Regions from separate parts of the Pseudoalteromonas sp. P1-13-1a genome, predicted to be linked through region 1. Evidence: predicted binding sites of a transcription regulator. Region 1 holds the regulator's gene; each other region holds the start of a gene.
What was found. The regulator sigma-54, encoded in region 1, starts transcription at its own class of promoters, with help from an activator protein. The targets are predictions, from matches to a motif close to GTTGGCACGNNNNTNGNNT.

Region 1 (10,679 bases):
TACCAAGCTACACAAATCAGGGTATAAAGCAAAAATGTATGAGTAAGCTTGGTAATTAAACGTTTATTCTTGTTCGTTAAATCGCTGTGCGATTAATTGTCCGACCGCATGCAAAGCCTTTTCTGAGTCTGGGCCTTCACATACAACTTTAACTTCTTTGCCTTTACTACTTTCGAGTAGCATTAAGGCTAATACGCTATCACCAGCGGCTTCTTTATCATCTTGATGTAAGGTAATTTTAGCATCAAATTGCACAGCTAATTGCGCAAGGACCGTTGCCGCTCTGGCGTGTAAGCCTAATTTATTTTTTATTAAAAACGTGTCTTCACAACGCATAAATTACTATACCTAAACTGAACAGGTTATTATTTTAAGGTTACTTTTCTTGCTCACGGTGCCTAATTTTTACATTTGGATGTGTCATTGCAAAGCTCTCACCTATAGTTTGGGCTAAATAAACTGAGCGGTGTTGTCCACCCGTACAACCTATTGCAATAGTCAGGTAGCTGCGGTTATTGCGCTCTAAGTGTGGTAACCAAGTTTGTACAAATGTTTGAATTTGCCAAGTAAATTTTTGCACTATGCTGTGGTTTGCCAAAAAGTCTTTTACAGGTTGATCAAGACCTGTAAGCGGTTTAAGTTCAGGCTCCCAATGCGGATTTGGCAAAAAGCGAGCATCAAATACATAATCAGCTTCTTTAGGTATGCCGTGTTTAAAACCAAACGATTCAAACGTTACAATTAGTTGTTTATCTTTTTTTCCGAGTATTTTTTCGCGAATTGACTCAGCCAATTGGTGAACACTTAAATCAGTCGTATCAAGCATAAAGTCTGCGCGGGTTACAAGTACATCAAGCAGCTCTTTTTCTTTTTTTATTGCTAAGTCGAGCGGCAATGAATCGATGGATAAAGGGTGTAATCTGCGTGTTTCTGAAAAACGTTTTATGAGTGTTTGATCATCACTGTCTAAATAAAACAGAGTGGGTTTAGCAAAGTCCGGTAGGTACTCGAGAATATCGTTAAACTCGTCTTGTTCTTTGGGGATATTACGAACATCGATACTAACAGCTATTTTGTCATAGTTATCTGAAACACTACGTACTAAAGAGGGCAGCAGGTTGACCGGGATATTATCTACGCAATAATAGCCTAAATCTTCAACCACACGTAAAGCAACCGATTTACCTGAACCGGAACGGCCGCTTATGATTATTAACTCCATTTATAGCCCTTAGTATTTACTACGATTGATCAACAATTACTTGATACAGTTCTGCATCGGTTTTAGCGTTTCGCAGCTGTTTGCAAAATTCTCTATTGCTCAGTTTATCAGCTATGGTTGCTAGAGTCTTTAGGTGCTGCTGGTTATCGCCATCTGGTACGATGAGTGCAACAAAAATATCAACAGGACAGTTATCAATAGCATCAAAGTTTACAGGCTTGTCACTAACGAGTACTAACGCAAGCGGTTCTTCTACGCCACCCATTCTGCCATGCGGAATTGCGATACCGCGGCCAATACCCGTACTACCTAGTTTTTCTCTGCTAGCTAGCGCATTAAGAATATCCTGTTGCGGTAAGTAAGGGAGCTTTTCATGAGCCAGCTCACTGATAAATTCTAAAATTCTTTTTTTACTACTAAAAAGGACCGCAGCTTTGCTGCAGTCCTGGCATACTAATGTACTTAATTTCATAATATTAGTGTCTAGCAAGCTTCTCTTTATGTTTTATGACTTGACGATCGAGCTTGTCAATCAACGAGTCTATAGCAGCATACATATCTTGGTGCTCTGTTGAGGCAAATAAATCTGCGCCGCTTACATGAATAGTCGCTTCTGCTTTTTGGTTGAGTTTTTCTACATCGAGAATGACATGCACATTGCTAATATGATCTGAGTGCCTTTCTAGCTTTGCAAATTTATTATTTACATAGTCTCTAAGTGAATCAGTTACTTCTACGTGACGACCAGTTAGGTTTAGTTGCATAAGCATTTCCTCTTTGTTTTTTACGTCTTATATCAAACTCTTTCTCTGATTTGACGGTGGAATAGCTAGCGATTCACGGTATTTTGCTATTGTGCGTCTAGCTACTTTAATTCCTTGCTCTGCCAATATATCCGCAATTTTACTATCACTCAATGGTTTGGCTGAGTTTTCCGCGGCAATTAGCTTTTTAATTAAGGCACGTATTGCGGTTGACGAACATTCGCCGCCGTTTTCAGTGCTTACGTGGCTTGAGAAAAAATATTTAAGCTCAAAAATACCACGTGGCGTATGCATATATTTTTGCGTAGTAACACGCGAAATTGTTGATTCGTGCATTTCTACCATTTCAGCAACATCGTTTAAAACCATTGGTTTCATGGCTTCGGGGCCATGTTCAAAAAACGCTTGTTGCTGTTTTACAATACAGTTTGTTACTTTTAGCAGCGTGTCGTTTCTGCTTTCAAGACTTTTTATAAACCATTTAGCTTCTTGCAGATGAGAGCGAATAAACTGGCTATCTCCACTAGATTTTACGGTACGTGACATGGCCGCATACTGACTATTTACGCGTATTTTTGGCATGCTATCTGGGTTTAGCTCTACCACCCAACGGCCCTTAATTTTTTTAACTGATACATCCGGTATGACATACTCAGACTCTTCCCTTACTATTGTATCTGCAGGTTTTGGGTTGAGGGTATGTATAAGAGTCATGACCTCTTTAAGCTCGTCTTCTTTAAGCTTAGTCTTTTTCATTAATGTACGATAGTCGCGTGCCGCTAATAGATCAATGTGATCGGTTAAGATCATTTTAGTTTGTTCTATAAAAGGGGTGTCTTTATCAAACTGATTAAGCTGAATACACAAGCACTCCTGTAAGCTTCGCGCGGCTATACCTACAGGGTCGAATAATTGAATACGTTTTAAAACGGCTTCTATTTCATCCAGTTCAACCTCAACGTCGTCATCGTTTTCTTGGTTAAAGCTTTCTAAAATTTCTTCACAACTTAGCGTTAAAATACCCGAGTCATCTACAGCTTCTACAATGGCTATAGCAATAGCTTCATCAGTGGGGCTAAAAGGAGTAAGCTGAAGTTGCCACATTAAGTACTCATGTAGCGTTTCAGTAGAGGCGCCCTGATAAATAGACTCATCTTCTGGCATTGGGCCTGAAGATGCCGCAGGGGCTGCACTCATGTACTCATCCCAAGTTACATCCATCGCCATATCATCGCTAACGGTGTCTTTATTTAAAGCTTCACCACTGTCTTGCTCGTATTCACTGGTTGTATCATCAGCCGATGCGCTTACGGTTACATCATCCGTATCTGCTTTTTGTTCATTTTTTCCAGCCGACTCTTCCGTGTAATCTTGCTCTTCTACTTCTAATAGCGGGTTGCTATCCAGTGCTTCTTGTATTTCTTGCTGGAGATCCAATGTACTGAGCTGCAGCAAGCGAATCGCTTGTTGCAATTGTGGAGTCATTGTAAGTTGCTGGCCCATGCGCAGCTGTAATGATTGCCTCATGTATCTCTAACAATCCTTTTATGTTGTTATAATTAATATTAGCAGATGCTTGTAGGTGTGGCTTAAATGTTACAGCCTAAATTGCTCGCCTAAATAAACATCGCGTACAGTTTTGTCATTTAATACGTGTTCTGGGGTGCCAGATGCAATTAGCTCCCCATGAGAAACAATGTAGGCTTTTTCACAAACATCAAGGGTTTCTCTTACATTGTGATCGGTAATTAATACGCCAATGCCACGATTTTTAAGATGTTCTATTATTTTCTTTATATCTAACACTGAAATCGGATCAACACCAGCAAAAGGCTCATCCAACAAAATAAATTTAGGGTTCGCTGCGAGTGCTCTGGCTATCTCTACACGGCGGCGTTCACCACCAGAAAGCGCCATACCTTGGCTATCACGTATATGTTGAATGCTAAATTCATCAAGTAAGTTGTTAAGCGTTTCTTCTCGCGCGGCTTTATTTAGCTCTTTGCGCGTTTCTAAAATAGCCATTAAATTTTGATAAACTGTTAGCTTTCTAAATATAGATGACTCTTGCGGCAAATAGCCAATGCCTAAGCGAGCACGACTGTGCATAGGTAATAACGTGATGTCGTTATCATCAATAGATATTTTACCTTTGTCGCTAGGTACTAACCCTACAATCATGTAAAAGGTGGTGGTTTTACCTGCGCCATTAGGGCCTAATAAGCCCACTATGCTGCCGGCTTCTACCTCAAGGCCTACATTTTTTACAACTTGGCGGCCTTTATAGCTTTTTGCTAATAGTTCTGCTTTTAAGGTGCTCATGGTTGACCTTCGTTACCTGTTTTTTCTTTAATATTTGCTTCAACAGGCACTAAAATTGTGTGGACACGATCCGTTGAGTTTTCGTCTTTTTCTGCGCTAATAAGCTGCTGCTGCATATCGTAGGTAATACTTTTAGCATTAATTTTTTGACCGGCTTGCGCGACTTCGGCATCCCCAACAAGTGTTAAAAAGCGCTTTGCTACGTCGTAACGTACTTCGTTTGCACTGGCACTCATTACGGTACCATCGTCTTGTTTTTCTTCGAAGTAGGCAGGGCTGCCAGTGGCAATAAGCAGTTGTTTGTTATCCCCTAGGTCTTCACGTTTATGTACTTCGAGTCGGTCGGCTGTAATTTTGCGGTTCCCATGCACAATTTCGACGTTTTTTTCAAAAATACCTACGTTTTCTTTAAGTTGACCTTCTTGACGGTCTGCACTAATAGAAATTTGGTTTGCTGGCGGTTGAGCAGCAGGCTCAGCAGCAGAAGCGCTAAATGCCAGCATCAGCGATGGGATAATAAGTATTTTAGTGAGTTTATTGGTCATAATATATTGTTCGCGTATGGTTAATTAGTTTTATTACTGCGGTTTTTAAATCGGCTTCAAGGCCTTTACCGACAATCTTTAAATTTGGCCCAGTGACAACCACTGGCTGCTCAGAGCGCATTGTTAGCGCTTTAATGTCGACTTCGATGTTGTCGGCATTGATGTTATCTATCATGGCGTTATCAACTAAATTTTTGGCAACCACGTTGCCTTCTAAAATAAGTTGTTTATCTTCGTAAAGCGTTGCTTCGTCAGCGTTTATTCGCCATGTTTGTGTTTCGTTATATAAAGTAAAAATAGGCTTTTCAAAAAATGTAAAACCAAGTTGTTGGTACAGCTCCATTTTAGCCGCGGTAACTTTATGGCTTATTTTACCTTGCTCGTCATAGGTTGTTTGCTTAAGCTCTATAGCGGTGTAATCAGGCTTTGCAATGACTTCTGGTTCTTGCTCTGGTGCTACATTGCTTTGCGTAAAATAAGGGTACCAAAGCCAAACCATACAGCCGATGAATAACACACTGAGTATAACGCGTGCTGCATTCATGAACTGGTACCTTGTGTAGTAAGTGCTATACCGTTTTCGAGCATGAGTAAATCTGTGAGCTCTCTCACTGCACCAAAGCCACCAGGCATTTGTGTAGTGTAATGCGATAAGCGTTTAATTAGCGGGTGCGCATCGTTTACTGCGACGGCAAAACCAACGCGCTCCATGACGGGCATGTCAGGTCCATCATCGCCAATATAGGCTATTTGTTCATCAGTTAACTTTAAAGTGTTTTTGAGTTCTTGATAAGCAATAAGTTTGTCTTCTTGGCCTTGATAAATATGCTGTACGGTTAAGCTGCTCATGCGAGCTTGCACTATTTTTGAATGACGCCCCGTAATAACCGCAACTTCAAAACCGCTATTGATCAGTGCCTTAATGCCAAAACCATCTTTTGTATTAAATGCTTTTAACTCTTCGCCTTGGTTACCGAGGTAAATTCGGCCATCAGAAAATACACCATCAATATCGCATATGAGTAGTTTTACTTTTTTGGCGCGTGCTCTGGCATCATCGCTTAGCGGTTGATAGAGATCTTTAAATTGCATTTATAATACTCCTGCTTTTAAGAGGTCTTGCATATTTAAGGCGCCCACAGGCTGGTTTTGCTCATTAACTATGATTAAACCATTAATCCGCTTATTTTCCATTATATTTAGTGCTTCTGCTGCAAGCATATCGGCCGTGGCGGTGGTGCATGACTTAGTCATAACTTGGTTAATAGCGGTGTTATGTATATCAACTTTTTGCTCTAAAATACGACGTAAGTCGCCGTCGGTAAAAAGGCCAGCAAGCTGTTGATTGTTATCTACAATAGCAGTCATGCCTAGCCCTTTGGCAGACATTTCTATTAACGCGTCTTTAATTGTTTGCGTTACACCTATAATAGGGGTGTTTGTGCCGCTGTGCATTACATCTTTTAAAGTGAGCAACAATCGCTTACCTAAGCTGCCGCCAGGGTGAGAGAGTGCAAAGTCATCGGCGGTAAAACCGCGTGCTTCTAAAAGCGCAACCGCCATTGCATCACCCATTGCTAAAGTGGCTGTGGTGCTTGCTGTTGGCGCTAAACCTAACAAACATGCTTCTTGTTCTACCTTTATGCATACGTGCACATCGGCAAGTGTTGCCATAGTAGAAAGCGGGTTGCCCGTCATCGATATTATTTTTGCACCGAGGCGTTTTAGCACCGGAATAATATTTAGTACTTCACTGGTTTCGCCCGAGTTTGATATAAGCATAACCACATCATTTTTGGTTATCATGCCTAAATCACCATGACTTGCTTCGCCTGGGTGAACAAAAAAAGCAGGGCTGCCTGTACTGGCAAGGGTAGCAGCAATTTTATTACCAATATGGCCTGATTTACCCATACCAATAACAATAATGCGGCCTTGGCAATCAAACATGGCCTGACACGCATTATTAAAGTTTTCATCAACGTATTGTTTAATATCCGCAAGCGCTTGGCGTTCTATGTTTAATACGCGTAAACCTTGCTCTATAAAGTTTAGTTGTGCCATTGTTACCCTACTTGACTAAAAATATAACCTTGGTACGCCAAAAATGCGATGAGTAATAGACCACCTTCTACTCTATTGATACGCTGAGAACCTCTAAAGTTCAATGACATAATAATAAGCGCAAGCGTTGCACCCAACATAATAAGTATGTCGCGGTTTGCAAGTGATGGGTCGACCACTGATGGGTTAATAATACCTGCAAGCGGCAATACCGCTAGAATATTAAATATATTTGAGCCAACAATATTACCTAGCGCTAAATCGTCTTCGTTTTTAAGAACGCCTGCAACAGAAGCCGCAAGTTCAGGCAAGCTTGTGCCAATGGCAATAATAGTTAAACCAATAACTAAATCGCTTAAACCAAAGTATTTTGCTATATCGACAGCTGAACCAACTAAAAAATGGGAGCTTACAGGCAATAAAACCATACCGACAATAAGCCAAAATATTGCTTTTTTAGTGGGAACATCATTAGGGACTTCATCGCATGCTTCTGAAACAAATGGATCATCTTGGTTTTTAGCTCGTAGGGATACAATAATTAAACCACCAATAAACACAATAAAAGCGACTAATAAGGCGATACCTTCGGTGAGTGAAAAGTAGTTATCTGAAAACACATACCACGTAGCCAATGATGCCAACATTACGAGCGGCATTTCGCGTTTTAACGTACTTGAGGAAACACTCAGCGGGCGCAGCAGTGCAGTTATCCCTAACACAAGTAATATATTTGTTATATTTGAGCCCACCGCGTTACCTACCGCTGTGTCGGTTTTATTGGCCAGAGCAGCCGATGCAGACACCATCATTTCAGGGGCCGAAGAACCCATAGCAACAACCGTTAAGCCAACTATTAAAGTGGGCACTCCAAAGTTTTTAGCAAGCGCAGCCGCACCGTATACAAATCGGTCGGCGCTCCATACAAGTGCAGTAAAACCAAGAATTAAAATAACAAACGAGGTAACCATTATGTTAAGCCAGATGTTCAAAATACAGATGGCGCGAATAGTAACAAAAGCCAACATGAAAGTATAAGCAAAAGAGTGGGGTCTACTATAGCAGTGTGCGAATTTTATGCGCTTAAGCAAAGGTTAAGGCAATTTACTTCAGCCTTACAGCGCTTTTTGTAGGCGTATTACAAAATCTTACGAATTGTTTTTTCCATCTTGGTTAAAAAACCCTTAAAATAGGAGCACGAGTGAACATTGTTACGGAGAGCGACTTGTCGCAATCAATAGTAGAAGTCAAGGATGTTAGCTTTTCGCGAGGCGATAGAACCATATATAAAAATATGAGTTTTAGTGTTCCTAAAGGTAAGATAACAGCGATTATGGGGCCAAGCGGAATTGGCAAAACCACAATGCTACGCTTAATTGGTGGGCAGCTTAAGCCTGACGCCGGCGATATTTTATTCGAAGGTGGCAGTATTCCTAAAATGTCGCGCAAAGAGTTATATGCGGCACGAACCAAAATGAGCATGCTGTTTCAAAGCGGTGCGTTATTTACTGATATGTCGGTATTTGACAACATTGCATTTCCTCTGCGAGAGCATACCAAGTTAAGTGAAGCGTTAATAAAACTAGTCGTATTAATGAAACTGCAAGCAGTGGGTTTACGCGGCGCTAAAGACTTAATGCCTTCTGAGCTTTCTGGTGGTATGGCCAGACGAGCAGCACTTGCACGTGCTATTGCGCTGGACCCAGAGCTCATTATGTATGATGAGCCTTTTGCCGGCCAAGACCCAATATCTATGGGCGTATTGGTAAAGCTTATTAAGTCATTAAATGAAGTGCTAGGTTTATCATCCCTTATTGTAACCCACGATGTGACGGAGGTAATGAGTATTGCCGATCACGTTATTATTATTGCCGACCAAGGCGTAATAGGGGCAGGGACACCGGATGAAATGAGAAACCATGAATCTCCATTAGTACAGCAGTTTTTAAAAGGGTTATCGGATGGGCCTGTGCCATTTCATTACCCAGCACAAACGTATGCTGATGAGCTGTTAGGAGAAAACACTTAATGTTGGATTTATTTCAAAAGTTAGGTCATAAAACGCTAGGGCGTTTTGCAGCATTAGGGCGCTCTGCCACCATGCTTTTTAATGCACTGTGGAATATACCTAACTTTAAAAAAGGCACACCGCTGTTAGTACGACAACTTTATATGGTTGGTTCGCAATCATTATTAATTATTATGGTGTCGGGTTTGTTTATTGGTATGGTGCTTGCGCTGCAAGGGTATACCGTACTAGTAGGCTATGGTGCCGAAGACAGCTTAGGCCCATTAGTTGCGCTTAGTTTGTTACGTGAATTAGGTCCTGTGGTAACCGCGCTATTATTTGCGGGGCGCGCCGGCAGTGCACTAACCGCAGAAATTGGTTTAATGAAAGCCACCGAACAACTCTCTTCACTAGAAATGATGGCCATTGACCCTCTTAAGCGCATTATTGCTCCGCGTTTTTGGGCTGGTTTTATTAGTATGCCATTGCTTGCACTTATTTTTTCTGCGGTTGCCATTATCGGTGCTCATTTAGTTGGGGTTGATTGGTTAGGCGTAGATACCGGCAGCTTTTGGTCGATAATGCAATCGCAAGTATCGTTTCAAGAAGATGTATTAAACGGCATGATCAAAAGTTTTGTATTTGCCATGGTAGTGACCTGGATTGCGCTTTATAAGGGCTACGATTGTATTCCAACCTCAGAAGGGATCAGTAAAGCAACAACAGAAACAGTTGTTCACTCATCACTGGCAGTATTAGGGTTTGACTTTATTTTGACAGCGGTAATGTTTACCAGCTAATAGGGTATAGATAATGAATTCACGGAAATTAGAGATTTTAGTTGGCTTTTTTGTCGCATTAGGCATTTTAGCGTTTGCAATGTTAGCACTTAAAGTGGCTAATTCGGGTATTAGCGGGTCGGGCGAAACCTACACGCTAAATGCAAAGTTTGAAAATATTGGCTCACTTAAAGCACGCGCGCCGGTAAAAGTAGGCGGCGTAGTAATTGGGCGTGTTGAATCTATTTATGTCCATCCGCAGGAGTTTTTGCCTGTGGTCAATATGACTATTGATGCACAGTATTTATGTCGTTTTTCAGACACGAGCTCAATCTCAATTTTAACATCGGGAATTTTAGGGGAGCAGTACTTAGGTATTCACCCTGTTATTTCTCCTAACGCAGCAGAACAACGCTGTTTAGGTGAAACAGTGACCGAAAACGCGCAAGATCAAGCAATCGACGAGTTATTTGGCGTAGAAAGCAAAGCGCTAGGTGATGGTGATTCAATCACAGATACGAAGTCTGCACTTGTTTTAGAAGAGTTAATTGGGCAGTTTTTATTCAACCAAGGTAGTGAGTAATTATTATGTTGAAACAGTTTTTAGCCGTTATTGCACTTGGTGCAACCCTTGCTGTGCAAAGTGTTAGCGCAGCCGAAGTAAAATTGACAGATCCTAATAAAATGGTACGCCAAGTATCAGAGCATACTTTTGAGCGGATTAAAAAAGATCAACCGCTTATCGTTAAAGATAAAGAATACCTTCGTGTTATTGTAGAAGAAGAGTTAATGCCTTACATAGACTACAAATATGCAGCATTACGCGTATTAGGTAGTGAAGTGTCTAAAGTACGTGCGATTAAAGATGAAGCGCAAAAAGCCAAAGCGATAAAAGACATCCAAGAATTTATTGGTGCGTTTAGAAGTTATTTAGTCGCAACTTACGCTGGGGTATTTACTCAATATACAGACCAA
Region 2 (10,679 bases), on a different contig from region 1:
GGTTATTTTCTTAATTGGTGACTTTACTGGCATGATTGGCGATCCGACTGGCAAAAATGTAACACGTAAACCACTGACTCGTGAAGATGTACTTGCCAATGCTGAGACTTATAAAGAGCAAGTGTTTAAGATTTTAGATCCTGCAAAAACAACGGTTGCCTTTAACTCTCAGTGGATGGAAAACCTAGGCGCTGCGGGTATGATTAAACTTGCTGCCAATCAAACTGTAGCGCGCATGCTAGAGCGTGATGATTTTAAAAAGCGTTATGGCAGCGGTCAACCCATTGCTATTCATGAATTTTTATACCCACTTGTACAAGGTTGGGATTCGGTTGCACTTGAGTCAGACGTAGAGCTTGGTGGTACTGATCAGCGTTTTAACCTTTTAATGGGGCGCGAGCTTCAAAAAGTAGAAGGTCAAAAGCCGCAAACAGTATTAATGATGCCGTTGCTTGAAGGCACAGACGGCGTTCAAAAAATGTCTAAGTCGCTAGGTAATTACATTGGTATTACGGATGCGCCAAACGATATGTTTGGTAAAGTAATGTCGATTAGTGACGTACTTATGTGGCGTTATTACGATTTACTAAGCAGCTTATCAATCGAAGAAATTGCAGCGCAAAAACAACGCGTAGAGCAGGGCACTAACCCGCGTGATATTAAGATTGAATTGGCGAAAGAATTAATTGCCCGTTTCCACAGTGAAGAAGCAGCACAAGCTGCACACGATGACTTTATCAAACGTTTTCAGAAAAAAGCGCTACCTGATGAAATCCCTGAGCTGACAATTACAATTGCAGATGAGGGTATTTTAATTGCTAACTTACTTAAAGAAGCTAATTTAGTAGCCAGTACATCTGAAGCAATGCGTATGATTAAGCAGGGCGCAGTAAAACTTAACGGTGAAGATAAAATCACTGATACTAAGCTTGAGGTAGCAAAAGGCACAACCGCTATTTACCAAGTAGGTAAACGTAAGTTTGCGAATATTACTGTTGCGTAAGCGCAGTTAAAACAAAAAAACCAGCTTAGGCTGGTTTTTTGTGCGCGTTAAAAAACTAAATAAGCTTTACAATTTCAATGCTGATAATGACTAACAGCCAAAATACACGTGCTTGATTTAACCTATTAATTATTACGGGCACATCATCGGGAGATGGCAGTCTATCAGTACCAATTCGCATTTTATTAAAGCGCTTACCAAAATAAACTGCAGGGCCGCCTAGCTGTACGCCCATAGAAGCGGAGCACACACTTAAAATCCACCCTGTATTTGTTTGATAAAAATGTCTGCCATAGTGCTTTATGTAATGCATACTTTGTTTACTGGCTTTGCTTGCGGCAATGGTTAGTGCAAGTATGCGTACGGGGATAAATTCGATTACAAACAAAAGTATTTTAAGCGGTTTTAAAAAATGGCTGTTAGGTGATATATCGGCGCGCCACGCGTGTTGTATTAAAGTGAGGAGCCGATACGCTAAAGCGCTAATTGGCCCAAGCAATAAAAATATAAATATAACGGTAAAGTAATTGCGAGCTGTGCGTAAAATTAAGCTTTCAATTAAGGCTTTCATGATACCTGGCGCTGAGAGCTTATTAACCTCTCGGGCAAGCAGCGGCTTTACAAGTTCTCGCGCGGTAGATTTTTGGTTTTGTTTTACGAGCTTGGCAACACGCAGGGCTTTTTTCTCAATCGCTTTGCTTTCAAGGCACAAATATAAAATAAGACCTGCGAGCAGTTCAGGGTAAAAGGCAAATTCAAGCAGTAATACAATAATAATAAGAATAACGCTTAAAACTAATGTACTGGCAAGAGTGGCGGCTAAATAAAGGTAGTTTTTAGGCTCATGTGGTTTATAAACCCGTTTTCCTATCGCACTAAAAACAGCGGTTAATACTGTATTAGGGTGATACCAGCTTTTTAACGGGAAAAAGCGCTCAGCAAGGAGCGCTACAAAAAAGGCAATAAAGTCCAAATGGTTTTGAACAATATTGCTTAGCATTTACAGTGTAACTTTTGTTAGTTTTTCTAATAGTGCAACAACCATTTTTGATGAGTTGATTGATGCTGTTTCTAGGTATTCTTCAAACGACTGCGGTGACTCTTTTCCAGCAATGTCAGACATAGAACGAATAACAACAAATGGGGTATTAAGCGCAAAACATGTTTGTGCAATAGATGCACCTTCCATTTCTACAGCTAGCATTGTTGGAAAGTCTCTACGAGCTTTATCAATACGTACAGGGTCACACATAAATGAATCACCGGTACAAATTAAGCCTACTAAGGTTTTTACTTCGCTGATTTGGGCAATGGTCTGCTCGGCAGCTTCAACAAGTTTTGGGTGTGCGGCAAAGCCTGCAGGCATTTGTGGAACTTGGCCAATTTCGTAGCCAAAAGCAGTTACATCTACATCGTGATGACGTACTTCTGAAGAAATAACAACATCGCCAACACTTAATGAGGGATCAAAGCCACCGGCAGAGCCTGTGTTAATAACACAATCAGGATTAAAGTTATCAATTAATAACGTGGTTGCAATAGTTGATGCCACTTTACCAATACCCGATTGCACAAGCGTTACTGTGTTACCAGCCAATTCGCCTGTGTAAAAAGTAAACCCTGCTTTAGTTAGCACTTGTGGGTTTTGCATTGCTTCACGTAAAATTTTAACTTCTGGCTCCATTGCGCCAATAATACCGACATTCATAGTGTTTGATTCCTGAGTTTGAATACGTAGATTATACGTGAAGTTAGCAATAAAAAACAAAAAAGCGAGCTGTTTTACGGCTCGCTTTAAATACTTTTAGGAGAGTATTTAATTCTATTTTAAATTTCGGCTAAGGCAGTGGTTTGCGCTTTAGCCTGAGAAGGTGACAATACCGCAGGTTTGCTGACGCGATTACGAGTTGGGCGAGCCGATTGCACGGCAGGTTTGCCTATTTTAAACATAATTGCATCGCGCACCTCAGAAGGCCGGTAGCCTGATTTTACTTTCATACGAATATGTGGAATGCCTGCTGACTCTAGAGCACCGTTTACAAACCAGTCGCGCTGAGCTTTGTGGCCATCTTTGTTGGCATTATTAACTAAATCGACTGCAGCCACTATCGTCATTTTTTCTTTATCGACCAGCACAAAATCGAGTTGTTTATTTTTAGCTTTAGCTAAGGCTGCACGTTTTGATTTAGCAGATAGCCCTTGCTTACAGTCGATGACATCGATAAGTTTGACGCGGCTTACAATTTTATATTGATCGCCTACCGCACGCTCTAAAAGATTTAAAAATGCCCCCTCAACCTGTGTAAACACGGTTTGTTTGCGGGTAAAAGGATACGGGTTTCCGCCATCATCATTAAATTTTGACGCAACCACGGAGGCCCCAACCACTAATACTAAAATTGATAATAAAGCGAATTCCATACGGTAACTCCATAACAACAAATTGACACTGCTCAAACAAAGCAATTTACGTGCCTAAAAATTTGGTGTTATGCGTTAATTACCGTATGTATTTAGTATTAATACAGCGCTGATATTAGGCTTTGTAGCCGCCTTCAATACCTTTGACGGCAATAGCAACCGCATCATGCGCATGAAGTGATTCATAGTGATTAATTTGCAGCCAGTAATCACTATAATTATTATGCTCAAGTACCGCTTTAATTTTCCGAGCAGCGTCTTCACAAAACATTAAATTTTGACCGTTAAGGCGGGCAAACTCTTGCTCATCTTCGCGTTTTACTGCCGCTTGTACAGGTGTTTTTAGCTCAGCTTCTAATGTATCAATTAAATTGACTACATCAAATTCACTAATCGTGTTATTTAGCTTTACTTTAACGTTGGCAATCGAACGCTGTGAGTGAGGCGTTGCCACAATACCCTGCGTTGTGCCTAGCCATGCTAAAACGTCTTTTTGATTCAATGTTTCTTGGTTAAATTTTTCGCTAAACGCATTTTGAATGAGTTGGCGAGCAAGTGCTGCAGAGCACGGGCAAGTAGATGAATAAGTTACATCAACGCTTAGCTCAAAATTAATTACGCTATTTTCAATGGTACTGGTTAGGGTAATTGGGTAGCTTTTCCAACCTGCTTTACCACTTAATAACGACTTACGACGCAGTGGTAACTCAAATTTAAATTCTATTTGGGCTTTGTCACTTAACCCTTTATGGCTGGTAATAAAAGTATCGAGTGCTTGAGCTAAAGTGTGTGGGTTAACTTGTTGCTCTGTTGAGAGTAAATCAAGCGCCAAAAATAGACGCGACATATGAATGCCTTTAGCGTCTTCTTTATGCAAATTAACAAAGGCACGCGCTTTTGCATTAACGGTAACGGGTGCTAAATCTTTCGATTCAAAAATAAATGGCAGTTCTATTTCGCCCATACCAACCCAGTCTAACTTACCTGTTTGTAAGGCGGGAGCCGTATCAGCTATATCGGGCATATTGGTTTGCATGTGCGCTACTCGTTATTGGTCATAATAAAGCGCAGCATTTTACACTAAATAATTTATTGCTGAAATGATGAGTTTAACGAGTAGGCAAAAGTAAACATGAAAATTTTCTGTTTTTGTCGCACAACATGAATATAGCTAATAGAAAAATGCTAAAATCTGCTGCAAAATGCGTTTGACTATTAATAGGCACTTTTTATTTATGCCTAGTAACGAGATACACTGACCTATGACCGATTCTTCTTTGAGCCCTTGGGCTCGAGTACTTTCTAGTTTAATAACTCGCTTTGGTGAGTTAAAAACCGCGGCAATGTGCTACGCGCTTTTATTAGGCGTGTCGCTTATATTGTCGAGTATGTTTTATTATGTGGCACTCGGTGAGGTTAATTTAGTTGATATTTTAGCAGTGGTATTTTTTACTGCGGTTGTATCTCCTTTTATGATCAGTATTTTACTCAACTCGATTAGACAATTAGATGCCTCATATGCTTATTTAGACAGCGCCACCAAACAAGAAAAACTATTAAACCAAACATTAAAAGATAATATTAACCGCCTTAATATTGAAATAGATGAGCGAAAAATGGCGTTTCATGCCAAGCATCGCGCTATTGAAGAGCTACGCCGTGAAATCGCGGAGCGTAAAAAAACTCAACAAGAACTTGCTCAACAAGGCATGCTTCTTCGCTCTATTGTCGACTCCTCCCCTGATTTATTTTATTACCGAGATAACAATGGTGTGTTTGCCGGCTGTAATAAAATGTTTGAAGAGGTTATGGGCAAAACCAGCGCTGAATTAATTGGTAAAACCGTAGAGCAGATTTTTCCAAGCTACTTTTTAGCAGAAGTACTCAGAACGGATAAGAAAGTAGAACAAACGCATCAAGCGCTGACAATTGATGTTGAATACATGGTAAATGGTGAAAACCGTTGGTTTGAGCTGCGTAAATTACCCTTTATAAACGATCAAGGGGACTACATAGGTTTATTGGCGTTCGGGCGTGATATAACTAGCCGTAAAGAAGCAGCACAAGCGCTTGAAACAGCCTATAAAGATAAAGGTAAGTTTATAGCAACGCTTAGCCATGAGCTGCGCACACCATTAAATGGCATTGTAGGCTTAACCCGAATGCTACTTGATACAGAGCTTAATAAACAGCAGCGTAGTTGGTGTAATACAGTGTTTTCGAGCGCTGAAACGTTAGGTAATATTTTTAACGATATTATAGATTTAGACAAAATAGACCGCGAACAATTAGATATAGCAACCGATTCAATCAACGTTTCAGACTTTATAAACGATGTAGTGAACTTTGCTGGATTAATTGCGGAGCAAAAGGAGCTTGAGTTTTCAATTGAGCGAAACGGCACATTGGATGTTTATGCCTTGTTAGACCCAACGCGTCTTCGCCAAGTAGTGTGGAACTTAATTAATAATGCCGTTAAATTTACCCAGCATGGCGAGGTAAAGCTCACATGTAGCCGAGAAGAGCGAAGTGATGGCCCATGGCTTGAACTTAAAATATCAGACACAGGACAAGGAATCCCAGAGGATCAACTCTCGCGCATATTTGATATGTACTACAAAGCGCCCGACCTCAGCGGTAAAAATGCGATTGGCTCAGGCATTGGTTTAGCCGTTACCAAAGCGTTAGTGAGTGCAATGAAAGGAACTATTTCGGTAACCAGCACAGAAGGTGAAGGCAGTTGCTTTACAGTAAATATACCGCTTAGCTTATGTGTAGCGCCTACCGAGCAAAGCTATGAAGGTAGAAGTTTATACATATTACTTGTAGAGGATGTGCCATTAAATGCCGAAATTGCGACTAACTTGTTAGAGCAGCGCGGCCATGAGGTGATTTGGGCCGAAACCGGTGAAGATGCACTTTCGTTTGTAGAAACCGAAGACGAGCTTGATTTAGTACTACTTGATATGCAACTGCCCGATATAAATGGTGATGAAGTGGCAAGACAAATACGTGCCGATAGCCACTTTGATAAATTACCTATTGTTGCGCTGACCGCGAATGTACGTAGTGCCGAAGAAGACCTAGAAGGTATATCGGTGCAAGGGGCGCTTGCTAAACCAATTAATACAATAAAGCTTGATAAGATGCTCGCTGATTTGTTCGATATTCAACAAAGTGAATCAGACAAGCCACTGCTAACCGTTAGTAAAGAAGCGCTTGAGGGCATTAATGCAGGTGTGCTTGATGTTGAAACCATTGAAGACTTTGTAAACTCTATGGGGCTTGAAGTATTTAAGCGCAGTAGTGGTTTGTTTGAAAAACTAAACCCGCAATATCAGCAAGAGCTACAAAGCGCGTTAAACCAAAGTGATAGGGAAGAGTATAAATCGGTGGCGCATAAGCTTAAAGGTGCTGCGGGCTCGGTAGGATTAAACGATGTACAGTTACATGCTAAAAAGATGGAACACGGTGCGCTTGATGAATCAGATGAAGTATTAAAAGAGTGGTTAGATATACTGGCAGATAAAATAAATGAAGGACAAAGTGCCCTTCATTCTTTTTTACAATTATTAGAGTAAGCGGTTTACTCTAATTAAGCGTCGATTTTACCAATAAAGCGGTAACCTTCACCATGGATGGTGCTGATTAGCTCAGAAGTAGAATTATCACTTTCAAAGTGCTTACGAATACGACGAATCGTTACATCTACCGTACGGTCATTAGCGCGAAGCTCGCGGCCAGTCATATGTTTAATAAGTTGCTCACGGCTAAAAATACGCCCAGGAGAGTCAAGCATTAAACGAAGAGCGCGGTATTCACCTTTAGGTAAACGCTTAGCATCACCATTTGGTGATGTTAAACAACGGCTATTTTCGTCAAGCTCCCAACCGTTAAATGTAATTACACCGTTAGTTTCTAGCACTGACTCTTCGCCGCCTAGCGCAGTACGAGTAATTAAGTTGCGAGCGCGTATAGTCAATTCACGAGGGTTAAAAGGTTTAGTGATGTAATCATCAGCACCAATTTCTAAACCTAAAATACGGTCTACATCGTTATCACGGCCGGTTAAGAAGATTAAACCGACTTTGCGTTTTTGGCGTAATTCACGTGCTAAAATTAGCCCGTTTTTACCCGGTAGGTTGATGTCCATAACTACAAGATTGACGTCATCATTATTTGTAAGCTTGTCATGCATATCATCGCCATCAATGGCTTCAATAACTTTGTAACCTTCAGCTTCAAATAAACTCACGAGGTTTAGTCGAGTTACGTCTTCATCCTCTACGATTAGAATGACTGGCGTTTGCATTATTAATTAACCTTTTTGGAATATTTTATTTACAAAAAATCGAATTTTAACTAAATAATTCGATTACTAGAGATTATAGGATTATACCCAAATGTTAACAAGAAAAAACAAGTTGGATAAAAATAAAACAGTAGGGGTGTTCCAAACTAACCAAAAGGCATTGTGCAAAAACTACTGTTTAATGATATATAACGGATGCAGCTTTTTGAATTATGAAAACGAAGCCATTTCCTTTAATAATTGATACATCCACCAATCACTTAAAGGTACTAAAAATAATCGCGCAAATTCAAAACGGAATTATATCATTTTATAACCTTTCATCAATGTATGTGATACTGCAAAAGCAATAAAGTTCATAAATTGTATCGTCCAATTATTAGATCAAGTTAAATAATTAAACGTGAAATATCACATGCTCTCTCTATAAGGTCATTAAATAGTAATTCAAGTAAAAAGCGTAAATAAATACTCTTTTTTTAAACACTTTTTATGGAATTGTAATAACAAAGCGTACGCCGGGTTTTGCATCTAGGTCATACAGTATATGTCCGCCTAGCGCTTGGGTTACAAGGTTGTAGACCAAATGCATACCTAATCCACTGGCTCCTTGGCCGCGCTTAGAGGTTACAAATGGGTCAAATATCCTATTTTTGACATTTTTATCAACGCCTTGTCCGTTATCTGTATAAATGATCTTTATTTGTGGACCTGTAATTTCTATATCAAACTGGATTTCGTTATTTTCACTACCCACAAACCCATGAATAGCTGAGTTTAAAATAAGCTGTTGAAATATTTGTTGTAGAGGTTCTGATTTACTTTCAATTGTTAAGTCACTTGGGCAATTGATCACAACGTTAGGTTTGGAGGTTATTAACTCTGATTGAATCGACATTAACACGTCAGATATTAATTTATGGATATTTACATGGGTTTTAACCCCGTCATCTTGAATTACAGCTACCTTTTTAAAGTTAGAAATAAGGTCGGCTGCTCGATTTAAGTTTCGATAAATTAAATCGAGATTTTCAATACCTTCATCTATAAAACGTTTTAATTGGTTAGAAGTAAGGGATTTATTATCAAAGCTAAGCTGAACATCGGCAAGTTTGTCGCGCAATAAGGTTGAACCCGTGATACCTAAACCTATAGGGGTGTTTACCTCATGCGCCACCCCAGCTACCATTTGCCCTAACGAAGCCATTTTTTCGTTTTCTACTATTTGTTCTTGGTATTGATGCATTCGCTCAAGGGTTGAAAGTAATTCTTGGTTTGCCTCACGCAGGGCTATTGTTCTTTGATTTACCTTTTCTTCTAAGCTTTGGTTGAGTTGCTTTATTTCTAGTTTGTCTTTTTCATGTCGCTCTATTTGCTTACGCGTACGTGTAAGCATGATATTTAAGCTATTTGATAAGGCTGTAACCTCTTTTACTTTAGTCGCAGGGGCGCGTACATCGTAGTTATGGTTTTTTGAAACGTCTTGTAGTAACCCACTCAAATGCTCAATAGGGTTTGCAATACTTTTTTGGGTGTTTATGGCAATAAAGTACACAAAAAATAATATAAATAGGGTGAGGAAAACATCTATGATTATTTTTTGTTTTATAAATTCATCTAGGCTTTCTAGGCTGCCACGCATATAAACGTAGCCAACTACTTGCTCGTTGTTAAGTACAGGTGTTATCAGCTCAATATAATTGTTGGTAACTCTAGGCTCTTTTAGCTCTTCAATGCTGTCTACGCGCAAGGGCACCGGCGGGGTTTTTTTAGCATTAAAACTAATAAAAAACACAGGCTTGCTCGATGTTTTTTCTATGGCGTAAATGTGGATGTTTTTTACAAGAGGGATTTTTTCAAATGACTTTAAGCGTTTTTCTTCTGTTTTTCTATCGTCATTTACTAGTGAATCCGATGCATCAAACGCAACAATATCAGAGAGGATCACAAGCTTGTTTATGATCAGTTCCTTTTGTTCTTTTACACCCATGTAGGTAGAAATCGAAACCGATAAAGTTAAACAAATAGCAGTGATAAGCATGATGGTGTTGATCAGCGCTTTTCTAATACTTTTTTGGTGTACTTTTTTTGGCATTATTGCTGCATCGCCTAAGCAAGGATATTTACATTTAGAACTTTAGTTTAGCAAAAACCGAAGAAAGTGAAGGGAAATCGTAAAATTAATTCTGATATTTATTCGAAAGTTAGGCTAAGTGTTAATTACACTTAGCCTAATAAGTGTAATTAGTTAGCTACTGTAAACAGCAAATTTATTATTTTTGTACACAGTATGGAAGCTACCAAACTGCGCTTCTAAAATTGGCGGGTATTTTAAAAAGCTATTAGCCACTATGCTGAGCTTACCTAACTTAGTTAAGTGTTGCTTAGCATTTGATAAAAATGCTTCTGCAATTGTGTAGTCGGTTGCTATGCCAGTATGAAAGGGCGGGTTACTAACTATTAAATCAAACTTGCCGCTAATATTTTTTAAGCCATCACTTAAAATAGTGCTGCCTTTAATATTATTAAGCTTTAATGTTTGCTCAGTAGCATAAGTTGCAAGTGCGCTCACATCGCTGCAAGTAAAAGTCAGTGCTGGGTTTTTAAGACCTAAAAAAGTGGCTATTAAGCCTGCACCACAGCCAAAATCCAGTACATTACCTTGTTTAGTCGTAGGGGCATTTTCTAATAACATTTTTGTACCAGCATCTAAAGCGCCGTGGTTAAAAACCCCTGGAACACTGATCGCATCAAACTCTACACCAGCTACATTTACGGTAAACGTTTTATGGTAGCGGCTGATGTCAAACGCAGTGGTTGTCTCTAGTTGCTCAAACGAGAATAAAATGCAATGCTTGGCAGAGTCGATTTTATTACTATAACCTGCTTTGCCCGCGAGCTGTTTTTCTATCGATTTAACGCCACTTTTATTTTCGCCCACAA
Region 3 (10,679 bases), on a different contig from region 1:
CATCTTTAACTGGTGAAGATAAACAAGTAGGGCAGAGTGGATCAACATTGACTCAGCGCGCTGTTGATGACGTAAATAAAATGGATGAACAAGGCACACAAAACCAGTTAAATAAACAATATACACAGCAAAGCTCTGAGGGCAATAGTCCGAAAAACCAACAGCTTGAACGTGAGCAGCTTGAAAAAGTGGCGCAGCAATTGCAAGAGTTCATGGGGGAAATGAACCGTACTCTGCAATTTCAAGTTGATGAAGACTCTGGGCGTGATGTAATTAAGATACTTGATAAAACAAGTGGTGATGTAATTAAGCAATACCCTTCGGAAGAAGTATTAAGCTTAGTGTCAAAGCTTTCTGAGTCTGCAGGTATTTTAATCGACCAAACGGTTTAATCGCCGTAGTGTTGATATATTATTAGTTAAGTTTTTTGGGTTTAAAGAGGTGAAGTATGTCTATTTCGTTTAATGGTTTAGGCTCGGGTTTAGCAGTATCAGACATTGTGGATGCATTGGTTAATGCTGAGCAAGCACCAGCTGAAGCTCGTTTAAATAATACCGAAAGTAATTTAACTACAGATATATCAGCTGCGGGTGCATTAAAGTCTGCTTTAGAGCAGGTACAGACTGCGATGCAAGCGTTAGGCGATAGCGATAACTATCAAAAGCGTAGCACATCTGGTAGCGATAGCTTTATATCTATCAGTGCGGATGAAGATGCGCAGCCTGGTAGCTACAACGTAAAAGTAGATGCATTAGCGCAAGCTCATAAATTATCATCTCCTGCATTTGCGGCCGATGAAGCCATAGGCGCCGGATTAATTACAATTGGCTCTGGTGAAAACAGTTTTTCTACTGTTCTGTCTGCAACTAATACTCTAGAAGATTTACGTGACCAAATTAATAACGGCCCTTTTACTGGGAATGACAGTAACGACTCGGTTGTAGCAACTATAGTAACCAGTGATGATGGTCAGCATTTAGTACTTACTAGTAAAGAAACTGGTGAAGACAATGCAATTACTATTACCGTACAAGATGACGATGGTAATAACACTGACACTGGTGGGCTCTCACGGTTAGCTTACGATGTATCTGACGCAGACCCACTAAACCATACTACAAACCTAACAGAAGTAAACGCTGCACAAAATGCACAAATAACGATTGATGGCACATTAACGGTATCAAGCAATACAAATGAATTTAGCAATGTAATTGATGGCGTGGATATTACCGTAAAAAAATTACATGATGCCGACGATGATGTTAGCGATATATCAGTCACTGAAAATAATAATAATATACAAGCAGGTTTAAATAGCTTTATCACTAGTTACAACGAACTGTTAGAGCTTAGTAATAATTTAGGTGCATCAGGTGAAAGTGGCGCTGGTGTAATGGCAGGGGATTCACTCCTTCGTGGTGTTATGTCAAAACTACGTAGTGAAATAACTGAGTCGGTTGATTTAGGTGATGGTAATTCACTGTCGCTTTCGCAGCTAGGTGTAGAAACAGACCGTTACGGTGTTTTATCACTCAATACTGAAACACTAAACGAGCAAATAGATTCAGACGTAGATTTAGTACAGCAGTTTTTTGTAGGCACTGATGAAGACGAGGGCGGCTTTGCCCAATCGTTTGATGACTTAATGAGCTTTTATACAGATTCCGATGGTATTATTCAAAACCGTATCGACAGTAAAACAAATCAATTAGAAGATATTGATGAACAGCGCGAAAGCCTGACAAGTAAAATGGAATCGTTATCTGACAGGCTATACGCTCAATACAACGCCATGGATTTATTGGTAGCGAGCTTAAACTCGACAAGTAGTTACGTGCAAGCGCAGCTTGAAAATATGCCTGGTGTGGTGAGTAATAATTCTTAATTTTCCATATTAATTATGAACATAAAAAAACCGTTTAAAAACGGTTTTTTTATGTCTAAATATTGCCTTTAAGATGCCTAGTAAGTTTTAAAACTGCTAGAAGTAGCTATACCGATTTATAAGCCGAGATTGCTTTACCTGTTTTTTTTTGCTTAATTATGGCTTTAGATGATTCATTTTTTACAGCATTTGCCTGCTTGCTAATGTTGTTGATATTGGTTTGCACAGCCACAAGTTGCTCGGCGGTAGGCGGGTTATCGCTTTCGCACCAGCGCTTAAGCTCACTATTTAAAGTATCCATAATAGGGGGAGCTTCATCAGCGTTATTGCTTTGCACTAATAATTCGATTTTGCTGAGCAATTGATTAATATGCTCAGCTTTACTTTTTTCCTCTAAAGCCATTAGCTTATACCGCAGGATTACGCTGATCGACAGGAATGCTATCCCACCCTTCTTTAATTTCTTTAATAATGCCAGCTACTTCAGAAATAATCTCAATATCATTGTCAACATTTGCTTGCACAAGGCGTCTTTGGCAGTAGTCATAAAGTGCTAATAAATTATTTGAAATACTCGGATCTTGTTCCACTTCTAAATTAAGCGCGTCTTGTAATGCACCTAAGAGTAAAATACAGGCAGAGATGTTTTCGCCTTTTTTTTCTATTTCTTTGCGCTCAATAAACCCTTTAGTAGCGGCCAAGCGGCCAATTATGTTACTAAAAATAAGGTTAATTTGCTCATAGGGCGCCATTTCTGCGATGTTGCTGGCGCGCACTTGAGAATATTTTTTTAATGAAACATGAGCCATGGAAAATCCTAAATAAATATGTAAAATCGTCTGTACGTAACAAAAGCAATATTAATGCCAAGCATATTGCATTTATTTAGTTATCGGCATTGTTGCTTTCAACTTAAGTTAATTATAGTTTATATTTTTGACCTACGTAGATTCATACACTAAGAAAAAACAAGACATGGCATTAGCTTTAAGTATTAAACAACAAAACAATACTTAAGTTTTAATTATTAAGTATTATTGTTTTATAGCGATGTCTATTTTTTGGCGTTTATGTCAAAAAACCGCCGCTATTACTTGCATCCATACAGATCTCGCTTACAATTTAGCTAATAAAATGAATTAGTGAAATTATGGCTCGCTAACTATGATCTTGATTTTAGATAATAATAATAACCGTGCAATAGGATTACATGCATCACTTACCTTTATTGGGGAAGCTGTGCAGTTGCTTGATGAAAATGACTTTGAAGAAGTATGTAGTAAGTATCAACAGCAAGAATGCATTGTTATTTTAGGCGCATTACAAAGCTTAGATCATGAAGGCTTAATTAAACGCTACCCAACCCTGCCTTTTTTACTCATTGGTGAAACACTCAAGCCATTATTAAGCATTGCTAATGTAGTGGGACTAATTTGTGAGCCGTTTAATCACGAAGTAACCACACAGTTATTACACGACTGCCAACAGTACCAACGTATGCTTCCTGGAAGTCACAAGCATCATAAGCCACATAAAACATTTGATGGTTTAGTAGGGGAAACTGACGCGGTTAAAAACGTACGCTTTTTGATAGAGCAAGTGGCTAAAACCGATGCAAACGTGCTTATTTTAGGCGAGTCGGGTACGGGTAAAGAGGTGGTTGCGCGTAATGTACATTTATTATCTAAACGCAATACGGGGCCATTTGTACCAGTAAACTGTGGTGCCATTCCAGGAGAGCTTCTTGAAAGTGAGTTATTCGGCCATGAAAAAGGGGCGTTTACCGGCGCTATTTCTGCACGTAAAGGGCGGTTTGAATTAGCGCAAGGCGGTACGCTGTTTTTAGATGAAATTGGCGACATGCCACTGCAAATGCAAGTTAAGCTACTTCGCGTATTACAAGAGCGTAGCTACGAGCGTGTAGGTGGCACAAAAGCGATTCAAGCAGATGTACGTGTTATTGCCGCTACCCACCGCAACCTTGAGGAAATGATTGAAAAGGGCAGCTTTAGGGAAGATTTATATTACCGTTTAAACGTGTTTCCTATTGAAAACCCGTCACTTAATGAGCGTGCTGACGACATACCTTTATTACTTAAAGAGCTAATGCGCCGTGTTAATGAGCAAAGTGGTACGTCGGCTAAATTTACAGAGCGCGCAGTTGAGAGTCTCAAAGAACATGCTTGGCCTGGTAATATCCGTGAGCTTGCTAATTTAGTGGAGCGCATGGTGATTATGTTCCCTGAAAAAGTAGTGGATGTACCCGATTTACCTAATAAATACCGCTACATCGAGGTAGATGCCTACGAGCCTGAATACCCTGAAGAGCTACTTGAAAAAGATGCCTTTAACGATATTTTTAGCTCAGGTTTTAGCGATTATGATAATGAACCAGAGCCTGAATTTAGCCAACAGGGATCTGGCGTATTACCCGAAGAGGGCATTGAACTTAAAGAGTATTTAGCCGAGCTTGAAATAAGCTTAATTACCCAAGCGTTAGAGCGTTTTGATTACGTTGTTGCGCGCGCTGCAGAAATACTAGGTGTAAGGCGTACAACACTTGTCGAAAAAATGAAAAAGTACAATCTGTCACGAGATTAGTAGTATGCAAATGCTGATAGGTTTTTCGTTATTTATTACTCATTTTTGAGGAATTAATTTACGGGCTTTGCCCGTCACGCAAGCAAGCTTGGCGTCTATAAGATAAACGCAAACTTAAACTTTGACGGTAGACGCTGAGCTTGCTCGCGTAAAAAGCGCAGCTTTTAATTACTTAGACCCAAAAAAACGAGGTTAAATGAGAAACCACAGTTAGCTTACACGTTACTGCTCTAAAGCGAAGCGTCTCTTATCCTCTTTGTGAACAGATCACTTTTATGGTAATAAATCACTTATTAACCAAAAGCCTTTATAATTTCTTCTTTTCTAAAACAATCATTACTATGATCGTTTACCATGCCACAGGCCTGCATATGTGCGTACACCGTTGTAGGCCCTAAAAACTTGAAGCCTCGTTTTTTTAAATCTTTTGCAAATGCTTTTGATTCTTCGCTCATTGCAGGAGCGTCTTCATCACTATTTACATTATTAATAATTGGTTTATTGCCCACAAATCGCCATTGATAATGACTAAAGCTACCAAACTCTTTTTGAATTTCGATAAACCGTTGAGCATTATTAATCGTGGCAGCTATTTTTAATCGGTTACGTACTATGTTCTTATCTTGCATTAACCGCTCTATATCACCGGCTGTAAAGTTAGCCACTTTTTGCACATCAAAGTTGGCAAATGCTTTTTTATACCCTGCACGCTTTTTTAAAATAGTGTACCAACTGAGTCCCGCTTGTGCTGATTCTAGCGTAATAAATTCAAATAATAGTGTGTCGTCATAAAGGGGCACCCCCCATTCTTCATCATGGTATTTCACATAGTCTGGTTTTGTGGTGTCGAGCCACGCACAACGGCATTTATTTTGCTCACTCATTATTATTCCTTTTTTTGTGCGTCATTTTTTTGTTACGCGTTATTGTAAGCTAACCAAATGAAAAATATATAAAATAATTTTGGTATAAATTATGCATCAAGCCCTATATCTACATCATTAAGAGATTTGATTATGGCCCTTGCGAGTGTACTTAAACCACAGTTTATTACTGCAAATCAGTATAACCCATGTTTACTTCAAGAAGAGTACATTGGTGAATTAAGTGATTTAAGACAACAAGCAAGTTGGCTGTCGCACTTAGTTGATACCATGCCAGCAGGTGTTGTTGTACTTGATGGCAAAGGGCTTATTGCAAAAGCCAATCAAATCGCAATTGATATGCTAGGCGAACCGCTAGAAGGGGAGAAGTGGTTTAACATTATTCAACGCTCTTTTCGCCCTCACCAAGATGATGGACATGAAGTGTCGCTCAAAGATGGTCGTCTTATAAAACTTGATATTACAGCACTTGCGCCAGAGCCAGGGCAGTTAATATTAATGACAGATTTAACCGAAACGCGCCGTTTACAAAAGCGCGTTGCCCACATGCAGCGCTTAAGTGCGCTTGGTAAAATGGTGGCATCGCTTGCGCACCAAGTGCGTACACCGCTTTCTGCAGCTATGTTATACGCGGCCAATTTGGGCTCTAAAAAGCTACTTGAAACATCACGCGATAACTTTCAAACCAAGCTTATGTCACGTTTAAAAGATTTAGAAACCCAAGTTAACGATATGCTGCTTTTTGCTAAAAGTGGTGAGCAGCAAGTGGTTGAGCAAGTGTCTATGCAGCAGCTTTTAAACGAAGTAAAACTAGGTGCTGATGCAATGGTGGCCTTAAATAACAGTGAACTTGCTGTTGAGTTACCAGAGCCAGATATAGAAATCACCGGTAATAAAACTGCGCTGGCCAGCGCTATTCAAAACCTTATTCACAATAGTATTCAAATTATTGGCAGCCAAGCACAGGTGACATTAAAAGCGCAGCGCGATAGTAGCGAACCTGACACCGTACGTATTAGCGTATGCGATAACGGCCCTGGGGTAGAGCTGAGCCAAATAGAGAAAATTTTTGAACCGTTTTATACCACTAAAAGCCAAGGTACAGGGCTTGGGCTTGCTGTTGTAAGTTCTGTGGCAAATGCGCATCAAGGACGTGTTGAAGTGGTTAATAATGCCAATGGTGGTGCATGTTTTAGTTTATTGCTGCCCATATGCACGGCCTCAACGCAGGAGAAAACAGCATGAGCAATACAATACTGGTAGTTGAAGATGATGCAGGCTTAAGAGAAGCACTCATAGACACGTTAGAAATGTCAGGTATTGCCTGCGTTGCAGCGCAAAGTGCTGAGCAAGCCATGATCCAATTAAAGAAATCTGAGTTTTCATTGGTTGTAAGTGATGTGCAAATGGGCGCGATGAGCGGCCTAGATTTGCTCAGGAGCATTAAGCTTAACTACCCAGAACTCCCCGTATTAATGATGACAGCTTACGCAACGATTGATGATGCCGTAGAGGCAATGCGCTTAGGTGCAATTGATTATATGGCTAAACCATTTGCCCCTGAGGTGCTTTTAAATATGGTTAGCCGCTATTTACCCGAAAAACCAAAAGACACTGATGGCCCAATTGTAGCCGACCCCAGCAGTATTCAACTATTAGAACTTGCAAGTAAAGTGGCTCGCTCAGATGCAAGTGTAATGGTGCTTGGCCCTAGTGGCTCAGGTAAAGAGGTATTAGCGCGATATATTCACGATAAATCAAACCGATGCGATGCGCCTTTTGTGGCAATTAATTGCGCGGCTATTCCCGAAAATATGCTTGAGGCCACCTTGTTTGGCTATGAAAAAGGCGCCTTTACTGGTGCAATACAAGCGTGCCCAGGTAAATTTGAGCAAGCCCAAGGTGGTACTATATTGCTTGATGAAATAACAGAAATGGACTTAGGGCTGCAAGCTAAACTATTAAGAGTATTACAAGAGCGTGAAGTTGAGCGTTTAGGTGCGCGCAAAACAATTTCACTCGATGTGAGAGTGCTCGCAACCAGTAACCGCGATCTTAAAGAAGCTGTTGCAGATAATAAGTTTAGAGAAGACTTATATTATCGCTTAAATGTATTCCCATTAATGTGGCGACCACTTAGTGAGCGCCCAGGCGATATAATTGTATTGGCTAAGCATTTAATAGAGCGCCATTTAGTTAAAAATAAAGAGCCGTTAGCAACGCTTGATAGCGATGCCGAGCAAAAACTATTGAGCCATACCTGGCCAGGTAATGTGCGCGAACTTGATAATGTAATTCAACGTGCGCTTATTTTGCGAACGGGCAGTGTAATTGGCGAGCAGGCTATTTTTATTGAAAATTTAATGCAAGCGTCGAGCACCACTGCGCCTACTCAGGTTATAGCGCCTGAGCAAGAGAGTACTCCCAGTGACGCATATTATGATGACAAAATAACGCCTGCAGAGGCGAGTAGCTCACTGCCGAGCGTAGATACTGGCAGCTATAAAGATGAGCTAAAAGATAAAGAGCATAAAATAATTTTAGAAACCCTCGCCCGTTGCCAAGGCAAACGTAAAGATGTTGCACAAACACTTGGCATCAGCCCGCGTACTTTACGTTATAAACTCGCACAAATGCGCGATTTAGGTATTTCACTACCCGCATAAACTAACTCTCCCTTCTGTACATAACCCTAAACTAACCACGCTTAGTTTAGGGTTGTCAAATCTCTGACTCTTAAAAATAATAGTTAACTGTATGTTATTAAAGGTTTATTTTTATGGCACGCTTTGTGCTTTAATCCCTTTATGAACGTTAACTGCATTTGCCAGAGAAAATTATGAAAATTCAAAACAGCGCGTTATTCCAAGAAATGCAATCAATGGCCTTAGAAGCAGGCCATACAAATCAAATTAATAAGCTACCCACGCAAGCTCAGCCAACGTCATCGGCTCAATTTGGTGACTTACTAAGCGATGCATTAAATACGGTTAATGGCCTACAACAAGATGCGAAACAAAAAGTCGTGGCTGTTGAAATGGGTGACAGAAGTGTATCGCTTGCTGAGGCAATGATTGCTTCGCAAAAATCATCAGTGGCATTTGAGGCTACAGTACAAGTAAGAAATAAACTTGTTGAGTCATACCAAGAAATTATGAACATGCCTGTTTAAGTAGGTAGTGGAGAATTATTGTGGCGCAATCTAATCAATCAACAGATCTTGCTCTTGCTGGCGGCGGTATTGACCAAAGTGAAGACAACGAGCAACAAGAACAAAAGTCGGGCTACTTAAGCGCCTTAAATGGGGTTGATGTGCTTCGCCAAGTTACCCTAATTATTGCGCTGGCTATTTGTTTAGCTATTGCCATATTTGTGATTATTTGGGCGCGCCAACCCGATATGCGTCCGCTTGGCAAAATGCCTACAGAAGAGCTGATCCAAACACTTGATTTTTTAGATGCACAAAAAATTGACTACGAGCTAGACGGCAACGTTATTTCGGTTGATGAAAGCGAGTATCAAAACATTAAATTATTGATGGCGCGTGAAGGCTTAGAGCAAGGTCCTACCTCAGGCACCGATATCATAATGCAAGATATGGGTTTTGGTGTGAGCCAACGGCTCGAGCGTGAGCGCTTAAAACATGGCCGCGAGCAACAACTTGCCCGCACTATAGAAGAACTAAACAACGTTACTCGCGCTAAAGTTTTATTAGCCATCCCAAAAGAAAACGTATTCGCACGCAGAGAGAAAAAGCCATCAGCCACAGTGGTATTGACTCTTAAACGTGGCCGTACGCTTGATGGTGAAGAGATTGATTCAGTCGTTGATATGATTGCCTCTGCAGTACAAGGTCTCGAGCCAGCACGTGTGACAGTAACAGATCAAAACGGCCGTCTACTTAATTCTGGCTCACAAGACTCATTAGCAGCACGCTCTCGTAAAGAGTACGACATTGAAAGAAAGCGTGAGCAAGAGTATTTAGAAAAAATAGACAGTATTCTTATTCCTGTAGTCGGCTTGGGTAACTACACGGCGCAAGTTGATTTAAACATGGACTTTAGCTCAGTAGAGGAAACACAAAAGCGCTACAACCCAGACTTACCAGCAGTCAGAAGCGAAACCACATTTGAAGAAAACAACATAGGTGGCTTAGCGGTAGGTATTCCTGGGGCACTTACTAATCAACCACCTATGAATTCAACTATCCCAGAAGTGGCAGGCCAGGGCAATGCTGGTACGGCAACCAATCCAAGCCGAGTGCATAAAGAGGCTACGCGTAATTTTGAGCTAGACACCACCATTTCGCATAAGCGTCAACAAACAGGGGTTATTCGCAGAATTAGCGTATCGGTAGCTGTTGATTATGTGCCCAAAGTAGGTGAAAACGGCGAAACAACCATGGCACCGCGCTCAGTAGAAGCTTTGTCAAATATACGTCGCCTATTACAAGGTGGGGTGGGTTTTGATATGCAACGTGGCGATGCATTAGAAGTGGTAACCGTACCATTTGTGCGTGAAGCAGTTGATTTAGACTTAGAAGTACCGCTGTGGGAACAAGATTGGTTTATGAAAATCATCCGCCTTGTGCTTGGCGCCTTAGTTATTATTGTATTAATTATGGCGGTTGTTAAGCCTATGCTTAAGCGCTTGATCTACCCAGATGATACGCTTGAAGAGTACGACGAAGATGCATTAAGCTCAGGGGTTGATATTGGCGATAGCACGCTAGATATGCTAAATAAAGACTTTGATTCTGCTGCTGTTGGTTTCTCAAGTGATGGTACACTGCAGCTGCCAGACTTACATGGCGACGAAGATTTGCTTAAAGCGGTAAGAGCACTTGTAGCGAACGAACCGGAACTCTCATCACAAGTAGTGAAAGCGTGGTTAACAGAAGATGACTGATCAAGAACAAAAACAACTCCCGCCAGCATTTGATGTTGACAAGTTAGATGGCGTAGATAAAGCCGCGATTCTTTTATTGAGCTTATCTGAAGAAGACGCAGCGCAAATCCTAAAGCACTTAGAGCCTAAGCAAGTGCAAAAGGTAGGTATGGCTATGGCTGCGTTAGATGACTTATCGCAATCTAAAATTAGCGCAGTTCATAATTTATTTATAGAGCAAATACAAAGCTTTAGTACTATTGGTTTCCAGTCAGAAGACTTTATTAAAAAGGCGCTCACCGCCGCATTAGGTGAAGATAAAGCAGCTAGTTTAATAGACCAAATTGTAATGGGCTCGGGCGCTAAAGGCTTAGATTCACTAAAATGGATGGACTCAAAGCAGGTTGCTAATATTATTC

Region 2: the regulator sigma-54 is predicted to act here: its motif matches at 3,464-3,482, upstream of AN391_RS17250 (DUF2726 domain-containing protein).
Region 3: the regulator sigma-54 is predicted to act here: its motif matches at 2,741-2,759, upstream of fliS (flagellar export chaperone FliS).

Annotation. Positions count from the first base shown of each region.
Region 1 covers NZ_LKDV01000003.1:88,597-99,275, reverse strand. The annotation lists gene AN391_RS04085 (HPr family phosphocarrier protein) at 64-336, opposite strand; gene rapZ (RNase adapter RapZ) at 377-1,222, opposite strand; gene AN391_RS04075 (PTS sugar transporter subunit IIA) at 1,242-1,694, opposite strand; gene hpf (ribosome hibernation promoting factor) at 1,699-1,986, opposite strand; gene AN391_RS04065 (RNA polymerase factor sigma-54) at 2,014-3,513, opposite strand; gene lptB (LPS export ABC transporter ATP-binding protein) at 3,583-4,308, opposite strand; gene lptA (lipopolysaccharide transport periplasmic protein LptA) at 4,305-4,853, opposite strand; gene lptC (LPS export ABC transporter periplasmic protein LptC) at 4,843-5,397, opposite strand; gene kdsC (3-deoxy-manno-octulosonate-8-phosphatase KdsC) at 5,394-5,945, opposite strand; gene AN391_RS04040 (KpsF/GutQ family sugar-phosphate isomerase) at 5,946-6,917, opposite strand; gene AN391_RS04035 (calcium/sodium antiporter) at 6,920-7,888, opposite strand; gene mlaF (phospholipid ABC transporter ATP-binding protein MlaF) at 8,143-8,946, shown strand; gene mlaE (lipid asymmetry maintenance ABC transporter permease subunit MlaE) at 8,946-9,725, shown strand; gene mlaD (outer membrane lipid asymmetry maintenance protein MlaD) at 9,739-10,287, shown strand; gene AN391_RS04015 (phospholipid-binding protein MlaC) at 10,293-10,679, shown strand, end outside.
Region 2 covers NZ_LKDV01000036.1:5,882-16,560, reverse strand. The annotation lists gene tyrS (tyrosine--tRNA ligase) at 1-1,003, shown strand, start outside; gene AN391_RS17260 (regulatory signaling modulator protein AmpE) at 1,059-2,003, opposite strand; gene mtnN (5'-methylthioadenosine/S-adenosylhomocysteine nucleosidase) at 2,004-2,711, opposite strand; gene AN391_RS17250 (DUF2726 domain-containing protein) at 2,831-3,424, opposite strand; gene folE2 (GTP cyclohydrolase FolE2) at 3,540-4,460, opposite strand; gene arcB (aerobic respiration two-component sensor histidine kinase ArcB) at 4,687-7,005, shown strand; gene arcA (two-component system response regulator ArcA) at 7,020-7,736, opposite strand; gene AN391_RS17230 (HAMP domain-containing sensor histidine kinase) at 8,227-9,831, opposite strand; gene AN391_RS17225 (methyltransferase) at 9,985-10,679, opposite strand, start outside.
Region 3 covers NZ_LKDV01000022.1:629-11,307, forward strand. The annotation lists gene AN391_RS13635 (flagellar protein FlaG) at 1-392, shown strand, start outside; gene fliD (flagellar filament capping protein FliD) at 449-1,888, shown strand; gene AN391_RS13645 (hypothetical protein) at 1,995-2,291, opposite strand; gene fliS (flagellar export chaperone FliS) at 2,296-2,697, opposite strand; gene AN391_RS13655 (sigma-54-dependent Fis family transcriptional regulator) at 3,053-4,489, shown strand; gene AN391_RS13660 (DNA-3-methyladenine glycosylase I) at 4,783-5,373, opposite strand; gene AN391_RS13665 (PAS domain-containing sensor histidine kinase) at 5,506-6,618, shown strand; gene AN391_RS13670 (sigma-54 dependent transcriptional regulator) at 6,615-8,039, shown strand; gene fliE (flagellar hook-basal body complex protein FliE) at 8,213-8,545, shown strand; gene fliF (flagellar basal-body MS-ring/collar protein FliF) at 8,566-10,281, shown strand; gene fliG (flagellar motor switch protein FliG) at 10,274-10,679, shown strand, end outside.